3 regions of the Mesorhizobium calcicola genome follow, and region 1 is predicted to be linked to each of the others. Evidence: predicted binding sites of a transcription regulator. Region 1 holds the regulator's gene; each other region holds the start of a gene.
What was found. The regulator LexA, encoded in region 1, represses DNA repair genes until DNA is damaged. The targets are predictions, from matches to a motif close to TGTTCNNNNTGTGTTCNG.
Positions count from the first base shown of each region.

Region 2: the regulator LexA is predicted to act here: its motif matches at 5,753-5,770, upstream of ACFSQT_RS24140 (single-stranded DNA-binding protein).
Region 3: the regulator LexA is predicted to act here: its motif matches at 5,888-5,905, upstream of ACFSQT_RS15540 (PA0069 family radical SAM protein).

Region 1 covers NZ_JBHUGY010000066.1:10,972-21,278, reverse strand. Annotated here, with positions in the region: gene kynU (kynureninase) at 1-490, opposite strand, end outside; gene ACFSQT_RS34135 (GntR family transcriptional regulator) at 652-1,386, shown strand; gene ACFSQT_RS34130 (hypothetical protein) at 1,560-1,748, opposite strand; gene lexA (transcriptional repressor LexA) at 1,760-2,497, shown strand; gene ACFSQT_RS34120 (ComEC/Rec2 family competence protein) at 2,491-4,953, opposite strand; gene gltX (glutamate--tRNA ligase) at 5,056-6,480, shown strand; gene gltA (citrate synthase) at 6,665-7,993, shown strand; gene lpxB (lipid-A-disaccharide synthase) at 8,044-9,222, opposite strand; gene ACFSQT_RS34100 (LpxI family protein) at 9,215-10,132, opposite strand; gene lpxA (acyl-ACP--UDP-N-acetylglucosamine O-acyltransferase) at 10,104-10,307, opposite strand, start outside.
Region 2 covers NZ_JBHUGY010000036.1:91,481-101,787, reverse strand. Annotated here, with positions in the region: gene ACFSQT_RS24180 (SulP family inorganic anion transporter) at 1-937, shown strand, start outside; partial or broken gene ACFSQT_RS24175 (ParB-like protein) at 934-1,556, shown strand; partial or broken gene ACFSQT_RS24170 (helix-turn-helix transcriptional regulator) at 1,520-2,420, opposite strand; partial or broken gene ACFSQT_RS24165 (hypothetical protein) at 2,506-3,037, shown strand; gene ACFSQT_RS24160 (VOC family protein) at 3,070-3,447, shown strand; gene ACFSQT_RS24155 (MarC family protein) at 3,556-4,185, shown strand; gene ACFSQT_RS24150 (OsmC family protein) at 4,215-4,640, opposite strand; gene ACFSQT_RS24145 (DUF2306 domain-containing protein) at 4,690-5,103, opposite strand; gene ACFSQT_RS24140 (single-stranded DNA-binding protein) at 5,131-5,652, opposite strand; gene ACFSQT_RS24135 (ArsR/SmtB family transcription factor) at 5,879-6,193, shown strand; gene ACFSQT_RS24130 (SRPBCC family protein) at 6,208-6,708, shown strand; gene ACFSQT_RS24125 (ATP-dependent Clp protease proteolytic subunit) at 6,734-7,339, shown strand; gene ACFSQT_RS24120 (hypothetical protein) at 7,428-7,730, shown strand; gene uvrA (excinuclease ABC subunit UvrA) at 8,431-10,307, shown strand, end outside.
Region 3 covers NZ_JBHUGY010000024.1:27,082-37,388, forward strand. Annotated here, with positions in the region: gene ACFSQT_RS15500 (putative signal transducing protein) at 143-367, shown strand; gene ACFSQT_RS15505 (tRNA1(Val) (adenine(37)-N6)-methyltransferase) at 367-1,167, shown strand; gene ACFSQT_RS15510 (S49 family peptidase) at 1,247-2,107, shown strand; gene ACFSQT_RS15515 (membrane protein) at 2,248-2,433, shown strand; gene ACFSQT_RS15520 (4-(cytidine 5'-diphospho)-2-C-methyl-D-erythritol kinase) at 2,460-3,347, shown strand; gene moaB (molybdenum cofactor biosynthesis protein B) at 3,349-3,903, shown strand; gene ACFSQT_RS15530 (hypothetical protein) at 4,196-5,170, opposite strand; gene ACFSQT_RS15535 (glycosyltransferase) at 5,305-5,829, opposite strand; gene ACFSQT_RS15540 (PA0069 family radical SAM protein) at 5,980-7,134, shown strand; gene ACFSQT_RS15545 (ribonuclease HII) at 7,287-7,982, shown strand; gene ACFSQT_RS15550 (F0F1 ATP synthase subunit B) at 8,135-8,626, opposite strand; gene ACFSQT_RS15555 (F0F1 ATP synthase subunit B) at 8,637-9,236, opposite strand; gene ACFSQT_RS15560 (F0F1 ATP synthase subunit C) at 9,314-9,538, opposite strand; gene ACFSQT_RS15565 (F0F1 ATP synthase subunit A) at 9,623-10,307, opposite strand, start outside.

The DNA of each region.
Region 1 (10,307 bases):
GCTCGTCGATCAGATCCTCGATATCAGGCGCATCGACGCCTTCGAGCCGCAGCACAGTACCCGGTCGCGTCGAGACGACGCCTTCGGCCATATAGAGGTCGGTTGGAAAGCTGGAGCCCTCGGCGACGATGACCGACCGGTCAGGCCGCATCGCCAGCGCCGCATGCAGCACCTTGTAGATGTTGATCGAGGTCGTGTCGCAGACCACTGTCTGGCCGGCTGCCGCGCCGATCAGCCGTCCCAGCTGGTCGCCGAGCGCGACCGGCATGTCGAACCAGCCAGCGGTGTTCCAGGCGCGGATGAGATCCTGCGCCCATTCCTGTGTCGCGGCCTTCTGGATCTCGTCGAAGACAGCGGGTGAAGCGGCACCCAGCGAATTGCCGTCGAGGTAGATCACCCCTTTCGGCAGGACGAAGCGATCACGCATGGAGCGTAGCGGGTCCGCGGCATCCATCGCCTCGATTGCAGCGAGATCGAGAGTTGCATTCATGATCGACTACCCCAGCGCATGGCCGTGCTCGGATGAACACGTCGGGTGAAACCGTTGGCCGATCATGGGCAGTCCCGTGGGCACTGTCAAACATTATATATAATTTACGGAATGAAAGGCTTTCATATATAATTACCATCCAGACAAGTATGGATGGAGCGATGCTGGACAATGAGCACTTCTCGAAGACGGAAGCAGCTTACAGGCTGCTGCGTCGCGATATCCTCACCACCCGTCTGAAGCCCGGCGCGCCGCTCAAGCTGAGCGCGTTGCGCAACAGCTACGGCATTGGCTGGACACCATTGCGCGAAGCGCTGTCGCGGTTGGAGGCCGAACGCCTGGTGACCGCCATCAGCAATCGCGGCTTTGCCGTCGCTCCGGTCTCGCGCACCGAACTTGAAGACCTGTCGCGCGCGAGGGCGGTGGTTGAGCTGCCGCTGCTCCAGGAATCGATCGAGAAGGGCGGCCGTGCATGGGAGGATGCCGTCGTCGCTGCCCATTACCGGCTGTCGCGCTGCAAGACCGCAGTCGACGACCCGTCCGATGAAGTGGTCGACGAATGGGATGAAAAGCACGAGGCTTTCCACGCGGCACTGCTCAGCGCGGCAACGTCCGCCTGGCTGCTGACCTTCCATTCTACGATCGCCGATCAGTTGCGTCGCCATCACCGCTTCCTGGGCCTGGCGCCAACATTGCGGGCGGTTGCCGGCCTGCAGCATGGCTATGAAGAGGCCGTGGCGGCATTGCGCAGGGCCGTCGCGATCGAACACCACACGGCGCTCATGGAGGCGGCGCTGGATCGCAACGTCGAGCGTGCGAAAACCCTGATGACCGCCCACATCGGCTATACGCTGCATGTCTATGTCCACGCCGGCGATGGCACAAACGAGCGCTGACTGCCGGCGATGAACAAGGGCAAGAAATTTGCGATTTCTCCGGCAAAGAAAGTTGGCATTTTGGCTTCGTTTCGTTCACGGCAAACAAACGGCCAGAAAGGTGTAGTGCCGGCCGATCGAGGTCTACCGGCAGGTGATACCAAGCCTCGGTGCAGGGGGTCGGCCACAGGCCATTAACCAAACAATTTCAATGCAGGCAGCTGCGCCACGGTTGCAGTCGGTGGTCTATCGCGGCCCGCTCCCAGGCGCCAAATAATTTCAGCCGCCTTAACAGATTCATTAAACTTTAAACGGTTGCGGAACACAACTGGAACAGATAGTGTTTGTTCTGGGTTTGTTTTTTCGATTCTGGTTTCAGACAATGGGGGTCGCCATGCTGACGCGCAAGCAACACGAACTGCTGATGTTCATCCATGAACGGCTCAAGGAAAGCGGCATTCCGCCGTCCTTCGACGAAATGAAGGAAGCACTCGACCTCGCCTCCAAATCCGGAATCCATAGGCTGATCACGGCGCTGGAGGAGCGCGGCTTCATTCGCCGGCTCCCCAACCGGGCACGCGCGCTGGAAGTGCTGCGGCTGCCCGACTCGATCGCGCCCGGCCTCAACGCGGCTAAAAAGTTTTCACCAAGCGTCATCCAAGGCAGTCTTGGGCAAGGCGGCGTTGGCCGGCAAATCAAGCCGGCGCTTTCGCGGACGCCTTCGGCTGGCAATGACGACGATGTGGTCTCCGCCGTGTCGATCCCGGTCATGGGCCGCATCGCCGCCGGTGTGCCGATCGATGCCATCCAGCACCAGACGCATTCGATCTCGGTGCCGCCGGACATGATTATGGGCGGCGAGCACTACGCCCTGGAGGTCAAGGGCGATTCGATGATCGAGGCCGGCATCTTCGACGGCGATACCGTCATCATCCGCAACGCCGATACGGCCAGCCCCGGCGAGATCATCGTGGCGCTGGTGGATGAAGAGGAAGCGACGCTGAAGCGGTTCCGCCGCAAGGGCGCCTCGATTGCTCTCGAAGCTGCTAACCCAGCCTATGAAACCCGCATTTTCGGACCGGACAGGGTCAAGGTGCAGGGCAAGCTCGTCGGACTGATCAGGCGCTACTGAGCAGGGCTTGCATCCGGCTTTTCGGGTTTGCGGTAGGGCGGCAGCCCCCTCGCCTCGCGCGAAAACTTGCGCTGCGTGTGCCAGGGCCGGTATGGGCTGTCCACAGCGAAGCTGATCGTCGCCGGCGTGGTCGCCGACTGTCGATCGAAGAAGACGGCCGCACTGCCTTTGCGAGCCAGTTGTCGTTTGGTGATGACGAGCACCAGCGGGTTGTGACAGGGGTCATAGGCCGTGGCGTCATTGATGACGATCAGATCGGCAAAGCCGCAGGCTTTCCAGGCATCGTTTCGGTCTTCGACATGCGCGATGATCGCACCGGACGGATGCTTGGCGAGACAAACGCCGGATGTGCAGTAGAAAGGCGCTCCCGGCGGCATTCCGGCGGCATCCGCTATATCGAATTGCCCGTCTCCGTTGCTGAACACCTCCGGCATGACGATGGTTTCGGATGTCAGCGCACGTTTCCAGTTGTCGACTGTGAATTCGTTCGGACGTGCGCGGCTGACCGCGAGTTCGCCGCCCCCGATCGGCAACGCAACCAGCCTGGCGTCCTCCGAGATCAGCACGTCCGGTGTTCGCACATCCGAGACGGTCAGCAGGCCGGCAAGCGCGAATGGAAGGGCTGCGAGCCGCAGCCATGTCGTCGCCATCGTCGCAATGACCAAGGCAATCGCCACAAGCAGGACGGACTGCTGCGAAATCAACCCGACCGCATCGACCGGCGAGCGCTCGGAAATCCATCCGGACATGGCGATCATCGCCGTCAGGCCTTTGCCCATCACGTAGAGAAAGGGGCCATCGGCGCCGAATGGCATCGCCAGCGCGCTGAGGACGGCGAAAGGCATGACAACCAGCGACACGATCGGCATGATGGCCAGATTGGCGAACAGGCTGAGCGGCGACACCCGTTGAAAATGCCAGATGGCAAACAGCGCCGTGGCGCTGCCGGCGATGATCGACGTCATGGCAAGGCCGCCAGCCGCCAGCAGGAATTTTCGCGCGAGAAAGCCGGGCAGCGATCGCCGTAGCGGCGGCGGTCTCGTTTTTCCCGCACGATGATCCGACCAGCCGGCATAGGCGCCGACCAGCGCCGCGGTCGCCGCGAACGACATCTGGAAGCTCGGGCCGACCACCTCATGCGGCGACACCATAATGACGGCGATCGCCGAGATCGCCAGATTGCGCATGGTCAGCGCCGCCCGATCGAACAGCACGGCAATCAGCATCACCGCCAGCATGATGAAGCTGCGCTCGGCGGCAACGACGACGCCAGAGATGATGAGGTAGGCGGCGATCGAGAAAAGTGCCGCGGCGGCAGCATATTTCTTGACCGGACGGCGCGCGGAAAAGTCCGGAAACAGGGCGAAGGCGCCACGCAGCAAGCCCATGATTGTGCCGGCGACCAGCGCCATGTGCAGTCCGGAAATGGAGATGATGTGGTAAATGCCGGTACGCCGCATCGCTTCGTTGACGTCATCGGGAATGCCGGCGCGCACGCCGACGATCAGCGCCGCGGCGATCTCGCCCTCGGCGCCACCGACGCTGCCCCTGATATGGTCGGCGATGGCTTCACGGGCATTTTCTATCCCCGAGGCAAAGCGGGCCGACAGCGGCATGTCATTGTCAGCGCCGGCGACCATCTTTGGATTGCCGAGAAAGAACCCGCTGCCGCCGATGCCGGCGAAATAGCTGTCGAAGGAGAAGTCGTAGCTGTCCGGCCGCACCGGGCCCGTCGGCGGCAACAGCCTGGCGTAGCCGGTGATCAGGGAGCCGGCGGTGATTTCTGCCGGGATCGTTCGTGCCGAAAGCCGAACCCGCTCCGGTGCATAGCGTAAATTCGGCCGGGCGGTCGATGTCACGTCGATGGTCAGCCGGATGCGGCCGCTCTCCATCCGGTCGAGCGTGACCACCCGGCCAGTCACTTGCGTCGAGATTTCCGAACCCAGCATCTGCGTTCCCGTCCGCCATGTCTCCACCTTTGCGACGAGCAGGCCCAGCGCGCACAACAGCGCCGCCATGAAACACAGATGGGTTTTCAGCCAGGAACGCGAGACCAGCGCACAGAGCGCCGTCAGCGCAACGACCGCGACAGGCTTTGGAAAGTCGGGCTCCGCCGCCAGCGAAAAATAGCCGATCGCTCCGATCGCCAGGCAGACCGGCACCAGCAGAAAAGCGATGCCGCGGTCGAGTTCCAGGCCCGCAGCCGTGGCCACGCCGTGGCGCAGGCGAGGCAGCGATGGCAGGCCGATTTGCCGGCGCACGCGCACGATCCTGCCGACTTCGGCAACTGGCACAGGGTTGGAGACATCCGCTTGTAATGGCGGGTTGCCGGGGTCCGGCACGAGGGATGATGGCGGCGGCGACGTAGACGGCAGCGGCATCGCAAACAGGGACCGTTCGCTGACGCCAATGGTAGCGTCCTCGCCCTGATCCGAGCCCCGGCCCCGTCCAGCCATCGGGTCTGCCCCTTGCGCCCTCGACACCCTATGCTACATGAACGCGCAACGCGCGAAAGTCCGCGCAACCGCACCCCGCTTCAGATGGTTTCCGAGAGTTTCATGTCCGACAAGGTCGTCACCCGTTTTGCCCCCTCGCCCACCGGTTACCTGCACATTGGCGGCGCGCGCACCGCGCTGTTCAACTGGCTGTATGCAAAGCACACCGGCGGCACGATGCTGCTGCGCATCGAGGACACCGATCGCGAGCGCTCCAACGATGCCGCGACCGCAGCCATTATCGACGGGCTCACCTGGCTCGGCCTCTCCTGGGAGGGCGAGGCCGTCTCGCAGTTCGAGCGTGCGCCGCGCCATCGCGAGGTGGCCGTGGAACTCGTGCGCATGGGCAAGGCCTACTACAGCTACGAGACACCTGCCGAGCTCGAGGCAATGCGCGAGGCAGCACGCGCCAAGGGCCTGCCGCCCCGCTATGATGGCCGCTGGCGTGACCGCGACCCCTCCGAGGCGCCTGCCGGCGTCAAGGGTGCTATCCGCATCAAGGCGCCGGTCGAGGGCGAGACTGTGGTGCACGATCGTGTCCAGGGCGAGGTGCGCTTCCCCAACAAGGATCTCGACGACTTCATCATCCTGCGTTCGGACGGCAACCCGACCTACATGCATGCCGTCGTCGTCGACGACCACGACATGGGCGTCACCCATATCATCCGCGGCGACGACCATTTGACCAATGCCGCCCGCCAGACCGTGATCTACAACGCCATGGGCTGGGACGTGCCGTCGATGTCGCATATCCCGCTGATCCACGGCGCCGATGGCGCCAAGCTGTCGAAGCGGCACGGCGCGCTCGGCGTCGAGGCCTATCGCGCCATGGGCTACCTGCCGGAGGCGCTGCTCAACTATCTGGCGCGGCTCGGCTGGAGCCATGGCGACGACGAGATCATGTCGATCAAGGACATGATCGCCTGGTTCGATATCGGCGATGTCAACAAGGGTGCGGCCCGCTTCGACTTCGCCAAGCTGGAGGCCCTGAACGGCGTCCATATGCGCCGCATGAGCGATGCCGAGCTGTTCGATATGTTCATCGCCACCTTGCCCTACCTCGAGGGTGGTCCGGCGATGGCCGCGCGCCTCGACGACAGGAACAAGGCACAGCTGCTCGCCGCGCTGCCGGGCCTGAAGGAGCGCGCCAAGACGCTGGTCGAGCTTGTCGACGGCGCCGCGTTCCTGTTCGCCACGCGACCGCTGCCGATCGACGACAAGGCGGCACTTTTGCTCAACGAAGACGCGCGCAAGATCCTGCGCGGCGCTCATGAAGCTTTGAACGCGCTATCAGGCGACTGGACGGCCACTGCGGCCGAGGCCGCGGTCCGCGACTATGCACAGGCCGGCGGCCACAAGCTTGGCGCGGTGGCCCAGCCTTTGCGCGCCGCCCTGACCGGCAAAAGCACCTCGCCGGGTGTGTTCGACGTGCTTGCCGTGCTCGGGCGCGAGGAAAGCCTGGCGCGAATAGCGGATCAAATCGATTAGGAGCAAACTGGCCCAAGAAGATTGGCATTGAAAGGCGCGTTTCGCAGTGCAACATTAGGCCTTGGCCCAATCTGGCACGCACCTCCTAAAACGCGGTGGCGAATAAGTGCATTGCGGTGATTTCGACGTGTCGCCCTGCAGAATTTTGCCTTTGCCGGCATGAGGAAACAAGAAGGAGTTTGCAATGACCGAAGCTGCTAAAAAACTGGATTTGGGCGGCACGACCAAAGAGGCCACGGCAACGCTTGAATTCGCCGGCAAGACCCACGAGTTCAAGGTGCGAAGCGGCTCGGTCGGGCCAGATGTCATCGACATCGCCTCGCTCTACAGCACCACCGGCGCCTTCACATACGATCCCGGCTTCACCTCGACCGCAAGCTGCGAGTCCGAGATCACCTTCATCGATGGCGATGCGGGCATCCTCTTGCACCGTGGCTATCCGATCGACCAACTGGCCGAACATGGCGACTTCCTCGAGGTCTGCTACCTCCTGCTCTACGGCGAATTGCCGACCAAGGCGCAGAAGGACGATTTCGATTACCGCGTGACCCGCCACACCATGGTGCACGAACAGATGTCGCGCTTCTTCACCGGCTTCCGCCGCGACGCGCACCCGATGGCGGTGATGTGCGGCGTGGTCGGCGCGTTGTCGGCCTTCTACCACGACTCCACCGACATCTCCGACCCCTACCAGCGCATGGTTGCCTCCATGCGGCTGATCGCCAAGATGCCGACGATCGCGGCTATGGCCTACAAATACCACATCGGCCAGCCCTTCATTTACCCGAAGAACGAGCTGAACTTCGCCGCCAACTTCCTGCACATGTGCTTTGCCGTGCCGTGCGAGGAATACAAGATCAATCCGGTGCTGGCGCGCGCCATGGAGCGCATCTTCATCCTGCACGCCGATCACGAGCAGAACGCCTCGACCTCGACCGTGCGTCTCGCCGGCTCCTCGGGCGCCAACCCGTTCGCCTGCATCGCCGCCGGCATCGCTTGCCTGTGGGGCCCGGCGCATGGCGGCGCCAATGAAGCGGCACTCAACATGCTGGGCGAGATCGGCCATGTCGATCACATCCCGGAATTCATCGCCCGCGCCAAGGACAAGAACGACCCGTTCCGGCTGATGGGCTTTGGCCACCGGGTCTACAAGAATTACGATCCGCGCGCCAAGATCATGCAGAAGACGGCGCACGAGGTTCTGGGCGAGCTTGGCATCAAGGACGATCCGCTGCTCGACATCGCCATGGAGCTGGAAAAGATCGCGCTGACCGATCCCTATTTCATCGAGAAGAAGCTCTACCCGAATGTCGACTTCTATTCCGGCATCACGCTGAAGGCGCTGGGCTTCCCCACCACCATGTTCACCGTGCTGTTCGCGGTCGCCCGCACCGTCGGCTGGATCGCGCAGTGGAAGGAGATGATCGAGGACCCGCGCCAGAAGATCGGCCGCCCGCGCCAGCTCTATACCGGTGCGCCGGAGCGCGACTACGTGCCGATCGCCAAGCGGTGATGAGAGTGAGTAGGGAATAGCGAGTAGCGAATAGTTGGTATTTCTACTCCCTACTCGCTATTCGCTCTCTTGATGCACCGCATGACCACCTGGGCGGCGATCTCGCCGGATGGCTTGTCTGTCGCCATGCGCCTGGCGATCTCGGCAAAGCCCTGCTTCTGCCAGGCGCGCATGCCGCTGTCGGCGAACAGCGCTTCCAACTGCCGGGCCAGATTGTTCGGCTTGACGTACTCGTTGTAGAATTCCGGAACCAGCGCGCGATCCGCGATCAGGTTGGGCAGCAGCGCCGACCAGACGGACAAAAGGTAAGGCGCCACGACGCGCACGACGGGATCGACCCTGTAGCAGGAGACCATCGGCACACCGGCCAGCGCCAGTTCCAGCGATACCGTCCCGGAAGCGATCAGCGCCGCGTCGGCCTTGCCGAAGGCCTGCCATTTGCGTTGGGGATCAACAATGATCTCGGGTTTTTCATCCCAACGGTTGACCGAGGATCTGACGAGGTCGGCGACATGCGGCACCGTCGGCAGCAGCAGCCGCAGACGATGCCCGCGCGCGCGCAGCATCGAAACCGTCTCCCCGAACGGGTCGAGCAGACGCCGCACCTCGCCGCGCCGCGAACCGGGCAGGACGAGCAGCGTCTTGACGCGATCCGCAGCAAGATCTCGCGGCAGGTCCTGCGCCTTCGCGGCGCCGAGCACGCCTGCATCATGCGTGAGGCGATGCCCGACATAGGTTCCGGGCGGGCCGCCCAGCCGCTCGAGTTCCTTCACCTCGAACGGCAGGATGCAGAGGATATGGTCGACATAGGGCTTCATCGCGACCGCCCTGCCCGGCCGCCACGCCCACACACTTGGGCAGACATAGTGGATGATCGGAATCGACGGATTGGCCGCCCGCACCTTCCTGGCGACACGCAACGAAAAGTCCGGGCTGTCGATGGTGATGAGGCAATCGGGCTTCTCGTCCGCAACGGTTTTGGCCAGTTGGCCGATCCGCCGCATCAGGCGCGGCAGGTCGCGCAGAATAGCGCTGAACCCCATCAGCGCGATCTCACCGGCATCGAATGGCGACACCAGTCCCAGCGCCTGCAAATGGCGGCCGCCGAGACCAACGAGTTGCACTTCGCGCCCGGTAGCCTGCTTGAGCGAACGCACGATATCGGCGCCAAGCAAGTCGCCGGACTCCTCGCCGGCGACGATTGCGACTTTCAACGCCCTGTCAGCCATGGTGCGGCTCCGTGGCGGCAGGCAGACCGATGACGAACAGACCGAGTGCGTTGGCGCGCGCGATGGTTTGAGGGCCTTCGAGAATCAGCGATCGTCCCGCCTCGACGGCAATGCCGGCAAGTCCGGCCGCATGCACCGCCTCGATCGTCTGCGGACCGATGGAAGGAAGATCCGCGCGCAGTTCCTGGCCGGGCTTGGCGCATTTGACCAGGACGCCGCGGGTCTTGCCCGCGATACGGCCGTGGCCGCGCAGCAGCTTCGCACGATCGAGCAGTCCGGCTGTCCCCTCGATGCCTTCGAGCGCAATGGTGCGGCCACCGACCGCGATCGCCGCCTGGCCGATATCCAGCGCCCCTATGGCCTTTGCCGCCGCAAGGCCAGCCTCGATGTCGAGCCAGTCCGATTTGCGTGGCGTGGCTTTGGTCAGGACGCCTTCGGCCGCCACAAGGTTCGGTACGATTTCGTGAGCGCCGACGACCTTTATGCCACGCGCTTCGAGACCTCGTGCCACGACCTTCAGCAGGCCATCGTCGCCACGCGCCAGCGCCATGACCACGACGGGGATCACCGCCAGCAGGCTGAGACTGGGACGCAGCGCAAGCAATCGTGGCCTGCGCTTGATCTCGCCGGCAAGCACCAGATGGGTAATCCGGTGCCGCCTCAACAAGGGTATCAGCGACCCGATATCCTCCAGGGCGAGGCTTTCCTGCTCATACCGGGAGAGCTCCGCCATGCGATCCGCCTCACCTTCCATCAGGATGACAAAGGGAGGGTAACCTCGTTGCGCCGAGCCGGCCGCGACTTCGACCGGCAGGCTGCCGCCGCCGGCGATGATGCCGACCCGGGCGCCCGGCGGAAGATCAAGAACCGCTGCCGCGATCTCAGTCTTCGTCATCGACATCGTCGCCATCGCCGCCCTTGAGCGACGGCACCGCATAGTGCCGCTTGCCGCGACTGGTGATGAAATCGACGATCTTCATGGCGGTCGGCGACGAGGCGAATTCGGCCTTGGCGAACTCGATGTTCTCGCCAACGGTGCGAGAGCGATCGAAGATCATCCTGTAGGCCTTGCGCAGCAGATGGAT
Region 2 (10,307 bases), on a different contig from region 1:
GGCATTGCTGATCGCCATCGTCGTCATGGTGCAGACGGCGGCCACCTCCCGCTCCTTCGCGCCGCAACAGGGTGACGCTCCCGACATCAATCGCGATTTCGTCGGCGTCGGTGCCGGCAGCATCGCGTCCGGCCTGTTCGGCGCCTTTGCCGTCAATGCCAGCCCGCCGCGCACCGCAATCGTCTCGCAGTCGGGCGGCCGCTCACAGGTCGCCGGCCTCATCGCCGCCGCCATCGTGCTGGCGCTCGGTGCTTTCGGTGGCGGCCTGCTTGCCGATGTTCCGCAGGCCGCACTTGCCGGCGTTCTGCTGTTCGTTGCCCAGCACATTTTGCGCTGGAAGGTGTTCGCCAATGTCTACCGACAGGCGCCGATCGAATTCGCATTGATCCTTATCACCATGGCGGCCATCGTCGTGCTGCCCATCGAGGCCGGCGTGGCGATCGGCATCGGCCTGTCGCTGCTGCATGGCATCTGGAGCGCAACCCAGACGCAGCCGATCGAACTGGAACAGGTGCTGGGTACTTCGGTGTGGTGGCCACCCGGCGAGCCAGCCGCCGGCGAACAGGTCCCCGGCGTGCTGGTCGCGGCATTCCAGGCGCCGCTGTACTTCGTCAATGCCGACGGCTTCAAGCGCGGCCTTGTCGATCTTGTCGACGCCCGGCGTGAAAGCGTGAAGCTGGTCGTGCTGGAAGCCAGCAACATTGTCGAAATCGACTACACGGCCGCTCAAGCGTTGATCGAAACCATCACCCATTGCCGCGAGGCGGGCGCGGTCTTTGCCATCGCGCGGATGGAATCGCTGCGCGCCCAGGCGGCGCTGGCACGATTTGGCATTGCCAACCTGGTTGGTCCGGAGCGGATTTTTCACAGTGTCGATGCCGCCATCAAGGCGCTCGGTCCGGATCAACAGCCGCAACAACAGGACAAAGCCAAATGACGACGCAGCGGGAACCCTTGTTGACACCAGTCGTAGTAGAAGATTTGCGGCCGACACAGATCACCGTCGGCATGCGGGAGGTCGCCTTGAAGCGCCAGATGATCCGCTCGCAGAGCGCGAGGAAGACCGGCACCTTTCTCGGCACCCATATGGTCCCCGTTGTGCTGGGGCCGAAGAAGCGCAACTACGTCACCGATCACCACCATCTCGCCCGCGCCCAGCTCGAGGAAGGCACATCGGGGATGTTCTGGTTACGGTGATCAGCGACCTGTCGGGGCTCGACAAGGACGCCTTCTTCGTCGTGCTCGACAATCGTGGCTGGATGCATCCGTTCGACGAGGACGGCGGGCGCCGGGGCTATGACACAATTCCCAAAACCATGGCCGAACTCGTCGACGACCCCTACAGGAGCATGGCCGGCGAACTGCGCCGACAAGGCGGCTTTGCCAAGGACAGCACCCCGTTCAGCGAATTCCTGTGGGCGGACTTTTTGCGCCGACGCATCGACCGGGATGCTGTGGCGAAGAATTTCGATAGGGCGATGAAAGACGCCCTGAGCCTGGCCAAGGGCAAGGATGCAGACTACCTGCCCGGCTGGTGCGGACCGACATCCGACTGACGCTGCTTGGCCGCAGCGACGGATAAAGCCGGGACAACGCCGCTCGCGCGGCGGGCGCGATACTGGCCCGGCGTTTCGCCCATGACGCGTCGGAACCGGCGATTGAAAGTCGACAAATCGTTGAAGCCTGCGTCGAAGGCGATCGCCGAGACCGCATCGTCTGACAGGCGCAGCCGCACCGCCGCGCGGTGCAACCGGGTCTTGAGCAGGAACTGGTAAGGCGTCATACCCGCGACCTGCCGGAAAATGCGCAGGAAATGATAGGGGCTGGTCGCGGTCTCATCGGCAAGCGCTGAAAGCGAAACCGGCCTGTCGGCATCGAGTTCGATCCGCCGCACCGCTTCGGCCACCCGTTTCTGATCGCGGCGGCTTGGCGCGCGCCTGACATGAGTGGTGCCAGCGGCGGCAGCGACCGAAGCCCCTGCAATGCGCAGGGAAAATTCCTCGAAGGCGTCGATATCGGCCATCTCGCGAGCGGTTTCCGCCTCGGCGAGCAAGGACGCCAAGGCCGGCAAAGGGGGCAGGCGTGGCGTCTCGAAGGCCAGTTTTTTTCGCACCCGGCACACCCGCCACGATGCGTTCCATGTAGGCCGGTCCGAAATGGAACGAGAGGCAACGGTCGCCGTTGCCATGCTCGTGTCCGCATTCATAGCACGTGCTGGGATTGCCGAGCAGGAGCGCGCCGGGCGCCAGCATCGCCGTGCCTTGTTGCGCCCGATAGCGGAAAGTGCCGCTGGTGACCGCGGCGACACAGAAATCCCGATGGGCTTCCTCGAACGGCCGGTCACCGGCGCCGGCCGTGCAGATCATATCCGCCACGTGCCAGCCGGCCCCCGATGCGAGAGTGTGCGTGGTCGCTGTCATGACCGAAATATAGCAATTTTTCCCAAGCCCAGAACCCCGTCACGGCCTACTCCTCCCGGTCTCCTGACAAAAAGAGACCGGAACCATGTACGACCAATCCTCCTTTGCCGAAGCCTTGCACAGTGCCGGACCATTCGATGGACTCGCCGAAAAACTGAAGCTCTATGGCCGCTTCGTCGGCGCCTGGACTTTTGACGCCACGCGCCATCTCGAGGATGGCACGGTGCTGACCGGGCGTGGCGAGGTGCATTTCGGCTGGGTGCTGGAAGGCCGAGCTCTCCAGGATGTGTGGATCCTGCCCGCCCGCGACGCCGGCCCCTCGCCGTCCCTCGGCAAATGGACGTTCTACGGCACGACATTGCGCCTCTACGACCCCGGACGCCTGGCACATCTTCTGGAGCGACCCGCGCAACCAGTACTACAGCCGCCAGGTCGGCCGCGCCCAGGGCGACACCATCGTGCAAGTGGGCACCGATGGCACCGGCTCGTCGGTGCGCTGGAGTTTTTCGCGGATCACCGAGAATTCCTTCCGCTGGCTCGGCGAGCGCTCGCACGACAATGGCGCGACATGGCGGTTGGAAGTCGAGTTCCTGGCGCGCCGAACAGCAGGAAAATGACGCCACAAGACATTGTAAGAATGGAGAAAAACATGTTCGACCATATTTCGATCGGCGTTCGCGATGCCGCCGTTTCCAAGCGCTTTTACGATGCTGCACTGAAGCCGCTGGGCTATAGCTGCCTCAGCCAGTCGCCGGGCTCGCTGGGTTACGGCGCGCAAGGCATCGTGCTGTGGGTCAACGAGGCCGCGCGGCCGGTGCCATCAGACGCAAATTCCGGCCTGCATTTCTGCTTCGCGGCACCGACACGGGCCAGCGTCGACGCTTTCCATGCCGACGCGTTGCGCGAAGGCGGCAGCGACAACGGTGCGCCGGGCCTGCGCGCCGACTATGGCGAAAACTATTACGCCGCCTTTGTCGTTGATCCGGACGGCTATCGTATCGAGGCCTATTGCGGCGCTGCCGGCTGAAGCAAGGTTGTCGAAGTCTTCGGTTTCGTCCCTCCGACAGTTCCCACCGACCGGGCTTTGCTCTACCAATATCATGGTGCGGGCACGGCCCGGCGGGAGGGGTCAGAGATGCCGAGCTTCGACAGCCTGTTCAACGCCTTCGTCACCATTCTCGTGACCATCGATCCGCCTGGCCTGGCGCCGCTGTTCCTCGCCGTGACACGCGGCATGAACCGCGAGGAGCGCCAGCAGGTTTCCGTCCGCGCCTCGATCATCGGTTTTCTGGTGATGGCGCTGTTTGCGGTTGCCGGCGCCTCGATCCTGTCGGTGTTCGGCATCACGCTGCCGGCCTTCCGCGTCGCCGGCGGTTTTCTCTTGTTCTTCATCGCCTTCGAAATGGTGTTCGAGCGCCGGCAGGACCGCAAGGAGAAGATCGGCGACGTCGCCATCACCAAGGACATGATCCACAACATCGCCGCCTTCCCGCTGGCGATCCCGCTGATCGCCGGCCCCGGCGCGATTTCGGCGACGGTGCTGCTCTCCGGCTCGTTTCAGGGTTTTGCCGCGCAGGCGGCGCTGGTCGGCATCATCTTCGTCTGCCTCGCCATCACCTATCTGGTGTTCGTGCTGTCGGAACGCATCGACCGCATCCTCGGCCAGACCGGGCGCTCGATACTGACCCGGCTGCTCGGCGTCATCCTGGCGGCACTTGCCGTGCAGTTCGTGGCGGACGGCATCAAGGCGCTGATGGCCGGCTGACACGCGGCGAACCGCCGCCGAAGCCGGCCCTACTTCGTCATCGTGTCGATGACCTCGAAATCGTGGGTGATCGTGGCGGTCTTGGCCAGCATCGCGGAGGCGGAACAGTATTTTTCGATCGAAAGGTCGATCGCCCGTTTGACCTTGTCGCTGGAGAGCGACCGGCCCTTGACGACGAAATGCATATGGATGCGGGTGAACACCCTGGGCTCGGTTTCGGCCCGGTCGGCGTCGAGCTCGACGACGCAATCCTCGATCGCCTCGCGTCCTTTTTCGAGGATATGCACCACGTCATAGGCCGAACAACCGCCAGTGCCGATCAGCAGCAGTTCCATCGGGCTCGGCCCCGGCGTCTTGCCTTCCGGTCCGAGCGCCGTTCCGAGCACCAGTTTGTGGCCGCTAGCGGACTCGCCGACGAAGGTGCGCTCCTCGACCCATTTTACGCGTGCTTTCACCTGATATTCCTTTCCACTTGAGGTCATCCGCCTCAAGGATCAAATAGGATCATGGCCCGGCTCGCGCGATGCCAAAGACGACATCGTGCATGACCCTGCCCGGCAACAGCGTGAAGATGCCGGCCCCGATCAACGCAAAGACATACAGCACAATCATCGACTTGCGATGCTTGGCGACGCGGTGATTGAGGGCGTGCCACACCGCCAGCGGCACGGTGACCAGCACCAGGATCGACAGGAGATGGATCGGACTGAAAGGGCCGATGAGGCGGATCTGATGAATCCAGAAACTCGAGACGGCGATGACCAGCATCAGCGCGGCCCAGACATAACCCGCGATGCGATGGCGCGGCGTTCCCTTCGGCAGGACCAGTTGCGTGGCTCCTAGCGCCAGGGCGGCGAAGGCCGCAAAGGTATGCCAGGGGACCGGAGAGGGCGCGGCAAGCAGCGGTTGCAGCGACATTGCCGCCTCTCCTGTCGTCAATTGTCCTCAGAACGGGATTTCGTCGTCCAGTTCGCGCGACGAACCACCGCCACCACCGCTCTTGGCACCGCCGCCGCCACGATTGAAGCCTTCGCTCGGGCTGGACTGGCCGAAATCGGACCCGCGGCTGCTGCCGCCACCGGCATAACCGCCGACCTGGCCGCCCTCGCCCTGTCCGCGCGCGTCGAGCATCTGCAGCTCGCCGCGGAATTTCTGCAGCACGACCTCCGTCGTGTACTTGTCGTTGCCGGTCTGGTCCTGCCATTTGCGCGTCTGCAACTGTCCCTCGACATAGACCTTCATGCCCTTCTTCAGATACTGCTCGGCCACCTTGGCGAGCTGGTCATTGAAGATGACGACGTTGTGCCACTCGGTCTTTTCCTTGCGCTCGCCGGAATTCTTGTCGCGCCAGCTTTCCGACGTCGCGATGCGGATGTTGACGACCGGCTCGCCCGAGTTCAGGCGACGGATTTCCGGGTCCGCACCGAGGTTGCCGACCAGAATGACCTTGTTGACGCTACCCGCCATGATATTTCTCCGCGCTCATTCGAAACAAATTTTTGTCGCAGCACCTTACAGGCTGCGGACGTCAGCCGCCTGCTAAGGCTGGCTTTTCCCACAAGGTTTTTGTTCCCTTTTCGTTCCTATATGCATTGCCACTTATTGTCAAGGAATGGCAGCAACATGCAAACCCAACATATGGGTTTCAAACCAGCGCTTGCCAAATCAATAAGTATCGACTTATGCTTTCGCCATGATCGAAGCAGAGATTTTCCGCGCCCTTGCCGACCCGACGCGCCGCGCCGCCTTCGAGCGTCTCGCCTCAGCTGAGATGAGCGTGTCGGAACTGCGCAGCGGCATGACGGTGTCGCAGCCGGCCGTCTCGCAGCATCTGGCGGTGTTGCGCGGCGCTGGCCTGGTGGTCGAGCGGCGGGCTGGCCGCAACGCCTATTACCGCGCCGATCCGCAAGGGCTTGCCCCCCTGCTCTCCTGGATCGAACGCTACCGGACTTTCTGGCCGGAGCGCATCGAAAGGCTGAAGGCGGTTTTGAAGGACATGGATCAATGAAGAGCATCGGATCAATGACAGACCAAGGCCACGCGGGCTCCGAGACCGCGCCTGACGTGATCGAATTTGAGTGCGACCTGCCGGAGCCGCCGGAAAAGGTGTGGCGGGCGCTGACCGTGCCGGAGCTGCTCGCTGCCTGGATGATGCCGAACGACATCAGGCCCGAGAGGGGCAGCCGTTTTGCCTTCGCCGGGCCGGATGCGGCGATCGAATGCGAAATTCTCGACGCCGAACCCGAACGGCTGCTGCGTTATTCCTGGCGCGAGCGGCCGCAGCCAGGCGATGCCGCGCGGCAGCATCCGCTCGACAGCCCACTGGACAGCATTGTGACCTTCACACTGGCCCGCACCGTTTCCGGCGGCACGCATCTGCGCATTGTTCATGACGGCTTTGCCCGAACGGCGATGCCCGCGGTCGCCATGGCAGGCGCCGGTTGCCGGCTTTCGCTCGACGCAAACAGGCCACGAAAGCCAATAGCCGCAAACATGCCATTACTCTTGTTGCGCGCTGCCTGAACGACGAAACGGACGGAGACAATCAATGAGCGGCCTTGCCAATCTGGTGCCGATGGTGATCGAGCAATCGAGCCGCGGCGAACGCGCCTTCGACATTTTCTCGCGGTTGCTGCGCGAACGCATCGTCTTCATCAACGGTGAAATCAACGACGACGTCTCGGCGCTGGTCTGTGCGCAGTTGCTGTCGCTGGAATCTGACAATCCCGACAAGGAGATTTCGCTCTACATCAACTCGCCCGGCGGCGTGGTGACCAGCGGCTTCGCCATCTACGACACCATGCAATATATCAGCTGCCCGGTGTCGACAGTGTGCATGGGCTTTGCCGCGTCGATGGCTTCGTTCCTGCTGATGGCAGGCACGGCCGGGCGTCGCATCTCGCTGCCGAACGCCACCATCCTGCTGCATCAGCCGCTAGGCGGATTCCAGGGCCAGGCCTCCGACATCCAGCGCCATGCCGAGCGCATCGGCCAGACAAAACGGCACATGACCGAACTCTACGCGCAGCATTGCGGCCGCACCTATGAGGAGGTCGAACGTACATTGGACCGCGACCACTTCATGACGGCCCGCGAGGCCCAGGCCTGGGGCCTTGTCGACCACGTTTTCGATACGCGAAAACAGGCGGCGTAAAGTCAGGGCCAGATCATAGTCCTGCGGCTGTCGAAGATTTGACGATGCCCGTCTGGTCCGGTCGGCGACGCGTCCCTATAATCAGGCGATGACCGACACGCATCCTTCCAGAACATTTCACCGCGTCATCGCCGTCGTCGTGGTCGCTCTTGCCGGCCTTATGAGCGGCACGGCACTTGCCGGCGACAGCTCACCGCCGGCGCAGAAAGGCACCCTACCCGGCGTGACCGGCGAGTATCGCATCGCCAAGCCGGCCCCCGGGCCCGATCCTGACGACGCATTCCCCAGCAACGGGAACGGCCAGTTCAAGATCGGCAATACGGATGTCAGGATTTCCGGCAGCATCACCGTTGATGTCGGCACCGGTGGGATCGGCCTGCCGCGTAATTGATATTGCCTGGCGGTGTACCGCGCCGCACACAAAAACGGCCCCGCCGTGCTTTGCGCGTACGGACGGGGCCTTTTTGGATCTCAAATCCAATTTTGCCGGGAGTGTACTGCCGGCGTTTGATTTCGGATGCAACGCGGCGTTCAGCCGACGATCCGACTAGCAGTCTCTGATTTTTACGGGATTACGGGATATGGCAGGTCACGGTTTGTCGGGTGGCGCAGACGCTAAACCCTGGCACTTATGCCTGCCTCGGCTCCAGTGACAACTGGAACCCTAGGGGACGATCCGGTGGCGTCATAGCTCCGCTCCTGTGTCCGTTTCGCGTTGTTGTCCCGAAGCACAAATCGCAAATGCCTGCGGCGTCTCGCAGGCCACCTCTGGGCGGCGAGGCCATCGAAAGACAGCCGGCTTCGTTGACTACCAGAGTCTGCTCCCCTGAGTCGGGGACGTCAACCATCAATAGCCGATTACCGAAAAACGTGATCATTGGGAGGTTACGTACAAGTCAGTTTCTGCACAGCTTTGTCAGGAGCGTGTTCGGCCTTTGTTCTTTCCGCTTGCCCGTTCACGTGAAAGACGGTTAAACGCTTTGTCGAGAATTGTGGCGTCTCTCGACGTGGCGGCAAAATTACCTACATAGGGGATGGCCGGGAAAACCCGCCATTCCAGGAAATTCCAGATTCTGAGGCGGCGACCGGCGATGGCCGACCATAAATATCTCTCCATTCGCGGGGCGCGCGAACACAATCTGAAGAATGTCGATCTCGACCTGCCGCGTGACAGCCTGATCGTCATGACCGGCCTGTCCGGGTCCGGCAAATCGTCGCTTGCCTTCGACACCATCTACGCCGAGGGCCAGCGCCGCTATGTCGAAAGCCTGTCGGCCTATGCGCGGCAATTCCTCGAAATGATGCAGAAGCCGGACGTCGACCAGATCGATGGCCTGTCGCCGGCCATCTCGATCGAGCAGAAGACCACCTCGAAGAACCCGCGCTCGACGGTCGGCACCGTCACCGAGATCTACGACTACATGCGGCTTCTGTTCGCGCGCGTCGGCATCCCCTATTCGCCGGCCACCGGCCTGCCGATCGAAAGCCAGACGGTCAGCCAGATGGTCGATCGTGTGCTGGCGGTCGAGGAAGGCACCCGTCTGTTCATCCTGGCGCCGATGGTGCGCGGCCGCAAAGGCGAGTACCGCAAGGAATTGCTGGAGCTGCAGAAGAAGGGCTTCCAGCGCGTCAAGGTCGACGGCGTCTTCTATGAAATCGCCGACGTGCCGGCGCTGGACAAGAAGTACAAGCATGACCTCGACGTCGTCGTCGACCGCATCGTCGTGCGCGGCGATCTCGCAACCCGGCTTGCCGACTCCATCGAGACCGCGCTGAAGCTCGCCGATGGGCTGGCGGTGGCCGAATTCGCCGACAAACCGCTCGACGCCAGCCAGACCGGCGAGGATTCCGTCAACAAGTCGAAGAACGAGACGCATGAGCGCATCCTGTTCTCGGAGAAATTCGCCTGTCCGGTCTCCGGCTTCACCATTCCGGAAATCGAACCCAGGCTGTTCTCGTTCAACAACCCGTTCGGCGCCTGCCCGACCTGCGACGGTCTCGGCAGCCAGCGCGCCATCGACCCCAATCTCGTCGTGCCGGACGAGAACGTCTCGCTGCGCGACGGCGCCGTCAGTCCGTGGGCGAAATCGACCTCGCCCTATTACGCGCAGACGCTGGAAGCACTCGGCAAGGCCTACAATTTCAAGCTCGGCGACAAGTTCAGGGATTTGAGCGCGGACGCCCAGGAGGCCATCCTGCGCGGCACCGGCGAGCGCGAAATCACCTTCCAGTATGATGACGGCCTGCGCTCCTACAAGACGACCAAGACGTTCGAAGGCGTCATCCCCAATCTCGAGCGCCGCTGGAAGGAGACCGAATCCGCCTGGATGCGCGAGGAGATCGAGCGCTTCATGTCGGCAACGCCTTGCCCGGTCTGCAAGGGCTATCGGCTGAAGCCCGAGTCGCTGGCGGTCAAGATTGCCGGCAAGCACATTGGCGAAGTCACCGAACAGTCGATCCGCAACGCCGACAAGTGGTTTACCGACCTTCCCGCGTCGCTCAACGACAAGCAGAACGAGATCGCCGTGCGCGTCTTGAAGGAGATCCGCGAGCGGCTGCGCTTCCTCAACGATGTCGGGCTCGACTACCTGACGCTGTCGCGCAATTCCGGCACGCTGTCGGGCGGCGAGAGCCAGCGCATTCGCCTGGCCTCGCAGATCGGCTCCGGCCTCACCGGCGTGCTCTATGTTCTGGACGAGCCGTCGATCGGCCTGCATCAGCGCGACAATGCCCGCCTGCTCGACACGCTGAAGCACCTGCGCGACATCGGCAACACGGTGATCGTCGTCGAACATGACGAAGACGCCATCCTGCATGCCGACTATGTCGTCGACATGGGTCCGGCCGCCGGCATCCATGGCGGCGAGATCATCGCCCAGGGCACGCCGCAGCAGGTGATGGCCAATCCCAATTCGATCACCGGCAAATATCTGTCGGGCGCGCTCGATGTGGCGACGCCGGGCGTGCG
Region 3 (10,307 bases), on a different contig from region 1:
GCGGCGGACACGGCCACGGCAAGTGGCGAATTGGCGCGGCGGCGATGACAGCCTGTCAACCGAAGCCGAAAATGACCTCTGCATTATGACGGAAATCCGCCCGCCCGTTTACATATGCACTGCAAACTGAGAGTTTCGCCCGATGATAGAGCTCATTCGCACCAACGACGCCGTCATCATCTCCTTTGTCGAATCGCTGATGCGCGATGCCGGCATCGGCTGCTTCGTCGCCGACCAGAACATGAGCGTGCTCGACGGCTCGCTCGGCATCCTGCCGCGACGCGTCATGGTCGATGCCGACAAGGCCGACGCGGCACGGCGCATCCTGACGGATGCCGGCATCGCCAACGAGATTCGCGGAAAATAATGTCCGCCGCGCCAGCCGCCCTTGCCCCGGACACGCCGGCCCACACGGTCGACGCCTTCCATCGCGGCCGGTTCTGGCTCGTGCAGCCCAAGCAGGGGGCGCATCGCGCCGGCATGGATGCGATGATGCTGGCGGCGTCTGTGCCATCCTCTTTTGCGGGGCGTCTCGCCGATTTCGGTGCCGGCGCCGGGGCCGCTGGGCTGGCGATGCTGTCGCGCTGCCCCGCGGCCACGGCCGTGCTTGTCGAACGCGCGCCGGAAATGGCGGCCTTCGCCGCGGCCACCCTTGCCCATCCCGGCAATGCGCATCTCAGCGATCGGGCCTGCGTGCTCGTCGCCGATGTCGCGGTGTCCGGCCGGGCGCGGGCGGCGGCCGGCCTCGCCGACAACGACTTCGACTTCGTTATCATGAACCCGCCTTTCAACGCCGCACGGGACCGCGCCACGCCCGATCGCCTGAGAAAGGAAGCCCATGTCATGGAGGACGGGCTGCTCGAGAGCTGGATCCGCAGCGCGGCCGCGGTGGTCAGGCCGCGCGGCGGGCTTGCCGTGATCGCCCGACCCGAGCAGCTCGGCGCCATTCTCGATGCGCTCGCCGGGCGCTTCGGTGATGCCGAGATGCTCGCCGTCCACCCTCGCCCCGACGCGGCGGCGATCCGCATTATCGTGCGGGCAGCGCTCGGGGCGCGGGGGAAACTCGCCATCCGGCCCCCCCTGATGCTGCACGCGCAATCGGGCGGTGGCCCCGATGAGCGCAGCGAAATGATCACCAACGGGCTCGCCTCGTTGTTTGGAGATTGAGCTATTCTTGGCCCCCACATTGCCGTTGGCCGGCGAATCCCTACATGCCTGCAACCCATCGACCGGAGACCGCGCCCTCGTGAAACGACTTTTCAACCGCCTGTTGCCGAAATCCTGGCGCTCCACCGTCGTCATCATTCCGGTCATCCGACTGCACGGCACGATCATGCCGGGCGGCCAGTTCCGGCAGAACCTGTCGCTGGCCACCACCGCCGGCCTCATCGAGAAGGCGTTTTCCTACGACGCGCCAGTGGTCGCCATCTCGATCAATTCGCCGGGCGGCTCGCCAGTGCAGTCGCGCCTGATCTTCAAGCGTATCCGCGACCTGGCGACGGAAAAGAACAAAAAGGTGCTGGTCTTCGTCGAGGATGTCGCGGCATCGGGCGGCTATATGATCGCGGTCGCCGGCGACGAGATCTTTGCCGATCCGTCCTCCATCGTCGGTTCGATAGGCGTGGTGTCGGCGTCGTTCGGTTTTCCGGAGCTGATGAAGAAGATCGGTGTCGAGCGCCGTGTCCACACCGCCGGCCAGAACAAGGCTGTGCTCGATCCGTTCAAGCCGGAGAAAAAGGAAGACGTCGAGCGGCTGAAGGCGCTGCAGCTCGAAATCCACGAAACCTTCATCGACCTCGTCAGGGAGAGGCGCGGCACGAAGCTGAAAGACGATCCGGACCTGTTCACCGGCCTGTTCTGGACCGGCATGAAGGGCCTCGAACTCGGCCTGGTCGACGCGCTCGGCGACATGCGCACGGTGCTGAAAACCCGTTTCGGACCGAAGACCCAGCTCAGGCTGATCACGGCGCCGCGCGGCTTCCTCAGCCGCTTTGGCCTGTTCGGCTCGAACAAGGGCTTTTCGGCGCCCGATATCGCCGCGGCAGCGGTCAGCGGCGCGATCGATGCGGCGGAAGAGCGCGCGTTGTGGTCTCGCTTCGGGCTTTGAAAATCCGGCAAAACCGTCTAGCATGAGAGGCTGAAGTCTTATGCATGTCGTTGTCCCAAAACCGTAACCACTTTTGGGCGACATGCATCAACCGACCCGACCGGCCGCCTTCGCCGGCCCAGCGTGGGAGGAGTTTTGGCATGCCGCAGATCATTTTCTTCACCGTCGTTGGCGTCGCTGCCTATTTCGGTTACCGCACCTTCATCCGGGAAGCCGAGCGCGTGACCGCCAAGGTGCGGCGCACCGAAAAGCAGGCGGCCAACGGCGCCATGGGTACGCTGGTCAAGGATCCGAAGACCGGCGAATACCGGCTGGCCAAGGACTGAGCATCATCCCGCATACGACTGACGCCGTGGACACCGCAATCGGGTCGCCTACCTGGCACGCGCATGCCAAGATCAATCTGGCGCTGCATGTCACCGGCAGGCGCGCCGACGGCTATCACCTGATCGAAAGCCTGGCGGTGTTCACGCGCTTTGGCGACCGGGTCGAGATCGCGCTCGCCGACAGCGATGATTTTACCGTGTCCGGCCGCTACGCGTCGGCCGTTCCCCTCGACGCCAGCAATCTTGTGCTCAAGGCGCGCGATGCCTTGCGACGGGAAGTCGGGCTGGAGAGAACCCCGCCGGTCGCCATCAAGCTCGAAAAGAACCTGCCGGTTGCCTCCGGCGTCGGCGGCGGGTCGAGCGACGCGGCAGCCGTGCTGCGCGGGCTGGCACAGACATGGGCTCTGAACTTGGACAGCGCCGAGTTGGCGCGGATCGGCCTTTCGCTTGGCGCCGATGTGCCGATGTGCCTGGCGGCCAAGCCGCTGGTGGCGCGCGGCATCGGCGACGAATTGTCGATGGTGCCGGATTTTTCGGCGCTGGGGCTGGTGCTGGTCAATCCCGGAACCGCAGTCTCGACGGCGGAAGTCTTCGCGGCACTTTCCCGTCGCGACAATGAGCCACTGCCGCCGCTGCCGCGCAGCATCGACTTCCATAGCCTGCGCAATTGGCTGGAGATCACCCGCAATGATCTTGAGCCTGCGGCGCTGGCGATGCAGCCCGCCATCGGCAGAGCGCTTTCCTGGCTCAACAAGGCTGGATCGGGATTCTCGCGGATGTCCGGATCCGGCGCGACGTGCTTCGGCCTGTTCGAGACCGGCAACGTCGCCAAGCGCGCCGCCGCCGACATCCGCAGCCGCCAGCCAGACTGGTTCGTCGCCGCGACGCGCAGCATGACATCGGAGGCCGACTGAGATGGCCAGGATTGACGAGAGCCGGCCTTTCATTGCGATCCGCATCGCGGTGCTGACCGTTTCCGACACACGCAGCCTTGCCGACGACAAATCCGGCCAGACGCTGGCCGACCGCATCACTGAAGCCGGTCACATCCTCGCCGCCCGCGATATCGTCACCGATGACCGCGAAAAAATCCGCGACAAGGTGCTCGGCTGGTCGAAGGACGCAGCGATCGATGTCGTGATCACCACCGGCGGCACCGGCTTCACCGGGCGCGACGTGACGCCGGAAGCGCTGGAGCCGATCTTCGAAAAGCGCATGGACGGCTTTTCGGAAGTGTTCCACCGCATCTCCTACGACAAGATCGGCACCTCGACGATCCAGAGCCGGGCGACCGGTGGCGTCGTCAACGCCACCTTCGTCTTCGTGCTGCCGGGCTCGCCCGGGGCCTGCAAGGACGCCTGGGACGGCATCCTCAAGGCGCAGCTCGACTACCGGCACATGCCGTGCAACTTCGTCGAGATCATGCCACGGCTGGACGAGCATCTGCGGCGCGGGAAATCGGCTCCGTAAAAGCCGAGGCAAAGCATCGGTTTCGTATCGCGTTTGCCAGGCAGAACGGTACCGGCGCCTTCGAAACGCCATTCCAGACCCGACGTCGGAGAAAGTACCTTCACGTGAAGGCGGTCATCGCCGTTCGCGACAAGGCAGATGCGATGAAGGTGCATACTGGCGGGTGCCATTGCGGCAACGCGGTTCAATCAGGAGCAGGTCCCCGTCTCCTTCGATGCCGAAAGCAGAGCGCAGCGCCAAGCCAGGCGTCGCTCGCTGGATGCCTGTCCTGGTGAGTTTCGGATTGTTCCCTTCAACGGATGACCGGCTCGCCATGAAACCGGCGGCGTGACGGCGGCGATACGCCGAAGCCGACTTCCATCATCAGCCGCGGCGTGCGCGCCGGCACAGTGCCCATGTGGAAGCCGAAGGGGTCCTCGACGAAGCCGAGGCCGGCGTCGCCGGTCAGCGTCACCGGGCTCTGCTCGCCATAGACGTCCAGAACCTCTTGCGCGGGATGGCCGACCAGCAGGGTGAGCTGATGCTTGAGGCTGCGGCGCTTGTGACTGCCCCTGACATAGACATGCGGGCCGGTGTCGGCGTCGACCGGCTTGAGATAGAAGAAGAATTTCAGCATGCGCCAGTCGTCGAGATCGAAATGATACTTGCCGAGCGAGGCAAGGTTCTTGTCGGCGTCCGAGGCCGCACCCGTCGGAAAGCTCCACCAGACGCGCGTCGTGATCAGTTTCGCCTGGCCGCCGAGATAGTGCGCGGCGATGTCGAGAAGCAGCGGATCGCGCTGGATGGCGAGTGCCGCCTGGCAGTCGAGGACGCGCTCGAAAAAATGCCCGCTGAGCAGCGAGCGGCCAAAGTGCTTCTCGGCCTCGGCATGTTCACCCGGCATGAATTCGAGACGACGGTCGAAATTGCCGAAGCATGGCGTGCGTTGGGCGAAACTCGCGATCTCTTCATGGATCGCCGGCGGCAGGACCAGGCCCGAAAACAACCCGTCGGAGCGCAGCGCTTCGACCACTGCTTCGCGGTCGACGCCGCCAAACATCGTATCCCCCGCATTGTCGGCCGGACGGGGCCGTTTTGCGCCCAGCCAATGCATCCGGCGCCCAGGCATTGTGCGCGCCAGCACGAACATCGGCAGCCAGGCCGGGTTTTCGCGCAGGTCCGTCAGATAGGTCGGAATGCGCACGGCGATCCGCTGCAGCAGGCTGCCGTCGCGCGCAATGGCCTCGAGACTGGCCGTGCCGGATTTGTCGGGGGGTGAAAGGTTCATTGGGTCCTCGGCTACGGGAGCGGGCGGCATCCGTGCTCGCTCAGTATGACCCAAACCCAATTCACCACTTAAGGAGAAGCTAACCTAACGTCGGATTTTGTGCAATGCACAATGAAGAGAGCAGCTGCAAAAAGTCATTTCGGGGAGCGGTGCTCTTGCCTCGGTGGCGCCACCCAGATTTCGGCGTCGAGTCGCTTTGTCGCGAGGCCGCGTGCGATGGCTTCGGCGCTGCCGGCGCTCTTCGCCGAGGCTACGGCCTGAAGTTTGCCGATCAGCAAGCCGTCGGCCAAGGCGCGGTTTCCCGAAAAGATCCGGGCCAGGAACGGCGTGCGGCTGCCGCGCGCCCGCGAGAACCGCGCCGCCATGGTTTGCCTGGCCGTGTGGGCGACGACCGCGTCGATCCAGCCTTCCACCAGCCGCGCGCCCGGCTCCAGAAGCAGCAGCCAGTCACCCTTGGCCTGGCGGATGCCGGCAGCGACACCGCCAGTCACGTACTGGCAGCCGGCATGCTCGGCGACACGATGCGTCTGGTCGGTGGAACCCGTGTCGCAGACGATCACTTCACGCACCACGCCCTCGACCGCGCCGCCAATCAGCGAGGCGAGCGTGCGGGCAAGGCCCTCCTCGTCATTGCGGGTTTCGATGAGAACACTGAGCATTATTAGCCGAATAGCGGAAAGCCGGACGCAGCGCCAGTTTTTGCGGCGCACCATAGAAAGTTCTTGCTTTGTTCTCATCGACAAAATAGGAATAATTTCATGAACAGAGCGATTCGACACAACGCGGACAGTCCCTGGGAGCGGGCCAAGATGGAACAGATCGTGCGCGCCGACATTGCGGCTTTCGGAGCAGGAAGAGCCGAGATGGCCAATGCGATGATCGAGCAGAGCGGCATGCGTGTCCGTCCGGACCGCAACCGCGGCAGGTCGGCGGGCATCAATCCGTCCGGCCGGTTCGAGCCGGTCAGCCGGCACGTCTTCGACGACGGCTGGAATTCGCTGGAGGAACTGCCGCCCTTCAAGACGGAAGTGCAGGTCGAGAAGCCGCGTACCATCATCACCCGCAACGAATCGCCCGACATCTCCTTCGATCGTTCGATCAACCCTTATCGCGGCTGCGAGCACGGTTGCGTCTATTGCTTCGCGCGGCCGACGCACAGTTTCATGGGCCTGTCGCCGGGTCTCGATTTCGAATCCAAGCTGTTCGCCAAACCGGATGCGGCGCGGCTGCTCGACAAGGAACTGTCGAAGGACGGTTACCAGCCGCGCACCATCGCCATCGGCACCAACACCGATCCCTACCAGCCGATCGAGAAGCAATACCGGATCATGCGCGAGATCCTCGAAGTGCTGGAAGCGCGCGGCCATCCGGTCGGCATCGTCACCAAATCCGCCTTGGTGACGCGCGACATCGATATCCTGTCGCGCATGGCCGAACGCGGGCTGGCCAAGGTAGCGCTGTCGGTGACGACGCTCGACCGGATGCTGGCGCGCACCATGGAGCCACGCGCGTCGACGCCGACCAAGCGGCTGGAGGCAATCAGGCAGCTTTCGGATGCCGGCATTCCGGCTTCGGTGATGGTGGCGCCGATCATCCCTGGCCTGACCGACCAGGAGATGGAACGTATTCTCGATTCGGCGCGCGCCGCCGGCGCGCGCGAGGCGGGTTATGTCATACTGCGCCTGCCGCTGGAGGTCAGCCCGATCTTCAAGGACTGGCTGCTGCGCCACTATCCCGACCGCTACCGTCACGTGATGTCGCTGATCCGCTCGATGCGCGACGGCAAGGACTACGATTCGGAATGGGGCAAGCGCATGAAGGGCGCCGGTCCCTACGCCTGGCAGATCGGCCGGCGTTTCGAGATCACCGCCAAACGGCTCGGCCTCAATGTCGAACGGCGCACGCTGCGGACCGACCAGTTCGTTGCCGCCGGGAAGGACCAGGTGCAGCTGACGCTGCTCTGAAAATGCAGTTTCCTGCGGCGGTTTGATCTGTCGCGGCACAACAATCCCGTCCGGCCTGCCCCGGCCTGCAGACGGTGCCCTCCCGGTCCGGCGCCCCACCCGACCCGGAGGGACTTGCGGAGAATCGGAGCCGATGCGAACCTCGCCGCAACATGGCTCGCGCGCGTTCCGATTCTCCGCTTCTCTTTGAGATCATCGAGAAACCCGACTTCTCCTTCGAGACGAAGGCGATGGCCGATGGTCTGTGGCCAGTGGCGGGCATGGACGAGGCCGGCCGTGGCCCCCTGGCCGGGCCGGTGGTCGCGGCGGCGGTGGTGCTCGACCCCGCCAACATTCCGGACGGGCTCGACGATTCCAAACGCCTCAGTCATTTGCAACGCGAAGCACTGTTCGTGCGGATTCTTGGTTCCGCGCTGGGGGTTTCGATGGCGTCCGTCAGCGCCGAGGGTATCGACGGCAGCAACATCCTCAAAGCCAGCCTGGAAGCGATGCGCCGCGCGGTGGTCGGCCTTTCGGTTCAACCGAAGCTCGCGCTCGCCGACGGGCGCGACGTGCCGCCCGGCCTGCCCTGCGCCGGCCGCGCGCTGATCAAGGGCGACCAGCGCTCGCAATCGATCGCTGCCGCCTCGATCGTCGCCAAGGTGATGCGCGACCGCATGATGTGCGGCTGCGGCAACCATCACGATCGCTATGGGTTCGAGGTCCACATGGGCTACGCCACGGCCCGCCATCGTACGGCGATCGAAGCGCATGGGCCGGTGGCGCGGCTGCACCGCGTGTCCTTCGCGCCGTTCAGGCTTGGCGGGACTGAGGTGATCGAGGAAGAGAGTCTCGCCGGCCTGGAGTGAGCCAAGGAGATTGGTGACAGCGGGTGATGATCTCCGCCCTCGTGGGGAGATTGCGCGCTCTGCCGGTTTCGCTACCTCCGGGACGGTTTTCCACAACAAAAAAAGCCGCCAGGTTTCCCGGGCGGCTTTTTGAATTTCTGAACGCCATACGCTCAGTTGAGCTTGGACTTCACGTCCACCAGCGATGCCTTGAACAGGTCGGCACCGGCCTTGGCGTCGATCTTGCCGGCGAGCAGCGCACGCGCTGCCTCGACGGCGATGTCGACGGCGCTGGCGCGGACTTCGCTGATGGCGTCACGCTCGGCCTGACCGATCTTCTGTTCGGCAAGCGCGGTGCGCCTGGCGACATAATCCTCGGTCTTCTTGTGCGCTTCCGCGGCAAGCATGTCGGCTTCGCGCTTGGCGGCGGCGACGATGTCGGCGGCCTCCTGTTCGGCTTCCTTGCGCTTGCGCTGATACTGACCGAGCAGCTGCTGGGCCTCCTCGCGCAGCCGGCGCGCTTCGTCAAGCTCGTTGCTGATCCTGGCGGCGCGGGCGTCGAGCGCCTTGGCGATCAGGCCCGGCACCTTGATATAGACGGCAACGCCGAGGAAGATGATGAGGGCAACCGTTGCCCAGAGCGTCGCGAGAGATGTGTAATCCATGATGCGCTCCTCACCGGGCCACGGATTTGACGGCGGCCGCGATCTCGGCCTTGCTGGCCTTGCCGCCGACCAGTGCCTCGACGATGGCCGAAGCGGTGCCTTCGGCGATGCTGCCGACTTCCTTCATGGCATTGGCCTTGATGGAAGAAATGCGTGCTTCGGCCTCGCCAAGCTTCTCGTCGAGCGCTGCCTCGACCTTCTTGCGTGCGGTCTCGGCTTCCGCCTTGGCCGCATCGCCGGCCTGCTGGCCGATTGCGTTGGCCTTGGTCTTGGCTTCCGCCAGTTCCTGCTCGTAGGCAGCAACGGCGGCGTCGGCCTCGCCCTTCAACCTGGCTGCCTGGTCGAGGTCCTGCGTGATGCGATCGTTGCGGACATCGATGATGCCCCCGACGCGCGGCATCACGACCCGCTTCAGGAAGAGGTAGAACAGCCCGAAAGTGATCGCCAGCCACAGAAGCTGCGACGGGAACGTCGCCGGATCGAATGGCGGAAACGTGCCGTGCGCTTCGGCAGGCACGCCGGTGCCGGAATGCGTGTCGCCTTCCGTCGCAGCGTGGCTGGTGTCGGCTGCAGGTGCGGACTCTTGCGCGAAGGCAGATGTCACGAACATGGACTATCCCCGAAATTCAGGCCTGCCGCTCGCGCGGCCGGCCTGTCCAATCTTCCCAACGCTTGACCGAACAGCGCTCAGCCGAACAGGGCCAGAAGCGCGATGAGAAGCGAGAAGATGCCCAGAGCTTCGGTCACGGCGAAGCCGAAGATCAGACGGCCGAACTGGCCATCAGCAGCCGACGGGTTGCGCAGAGCGCCCGCCAGGTAGCTGCCGAAGATGTTGCCGAGGCCAATGCCCGCGCCACCCATGCCCAGGCAAGCGATGCCGGCGCCGATGTACTTTGCTGCTTCTGCGTCCATTTGTTCAACTCCTTTGGATCTAAAATTCCGTTGCAATTCCATCCGGCGCCAATGTTGGAAACTCTTGGGCCGGAAACTTCTTGCTCAGTGCCCGGGGTGCAGGGCGTCGTTGAGGTACATGCAGGTCAACACCGCAAAGACGTAGGCCTGCAGGAAAGCGACCAGCAGTTCCAGCGCCGTCAGCGCCACCGCCATTGCCAGCGGCAGGACCGAGCCCGCCACGCCGACCGCGCCGAGCGCGCTCAGGCTGACGACAAATCCCGAGAACACCTTCAGCGTGATGTGGCCGGCGAGCATGTTGGCGAACAGACGAACCGAGAGGCTGACCGGACGCGACACGAAGGAGATCACCTCGATCAGCACCACCAGCGGCAGCAGGAACACCGGCACGCCATGCGGTACGAACAGCTTCAGGAAGCCGAGACCATGCTTCATGAAGCCGTAGACGACCACGGTTCCGATCACCAAAGCGGCGAGGCCGAAGGTGACGATGATATGGCTGGTGACGGTGAAGAAATACGGGAACAGGCCAAGCAGATTGGCGACCAGCACGAACATGAACAGCGAGAACACGAACGGGAAGAACTTCATGCCCTGCGTGCCGGCGGCATCGCGCAACATGTTGCCGACGAATTCATAGGCCATCTCGGAGATCGACTGAAGCCGGCCCGGAACCAGGCTGCGGCTCGAGGTCGTGAGAAACAGAAACGCGGCGGCGACGACCACGGTCGCGACCATGAACAGCGCCGAATTGGTGAAAGACAGGTCG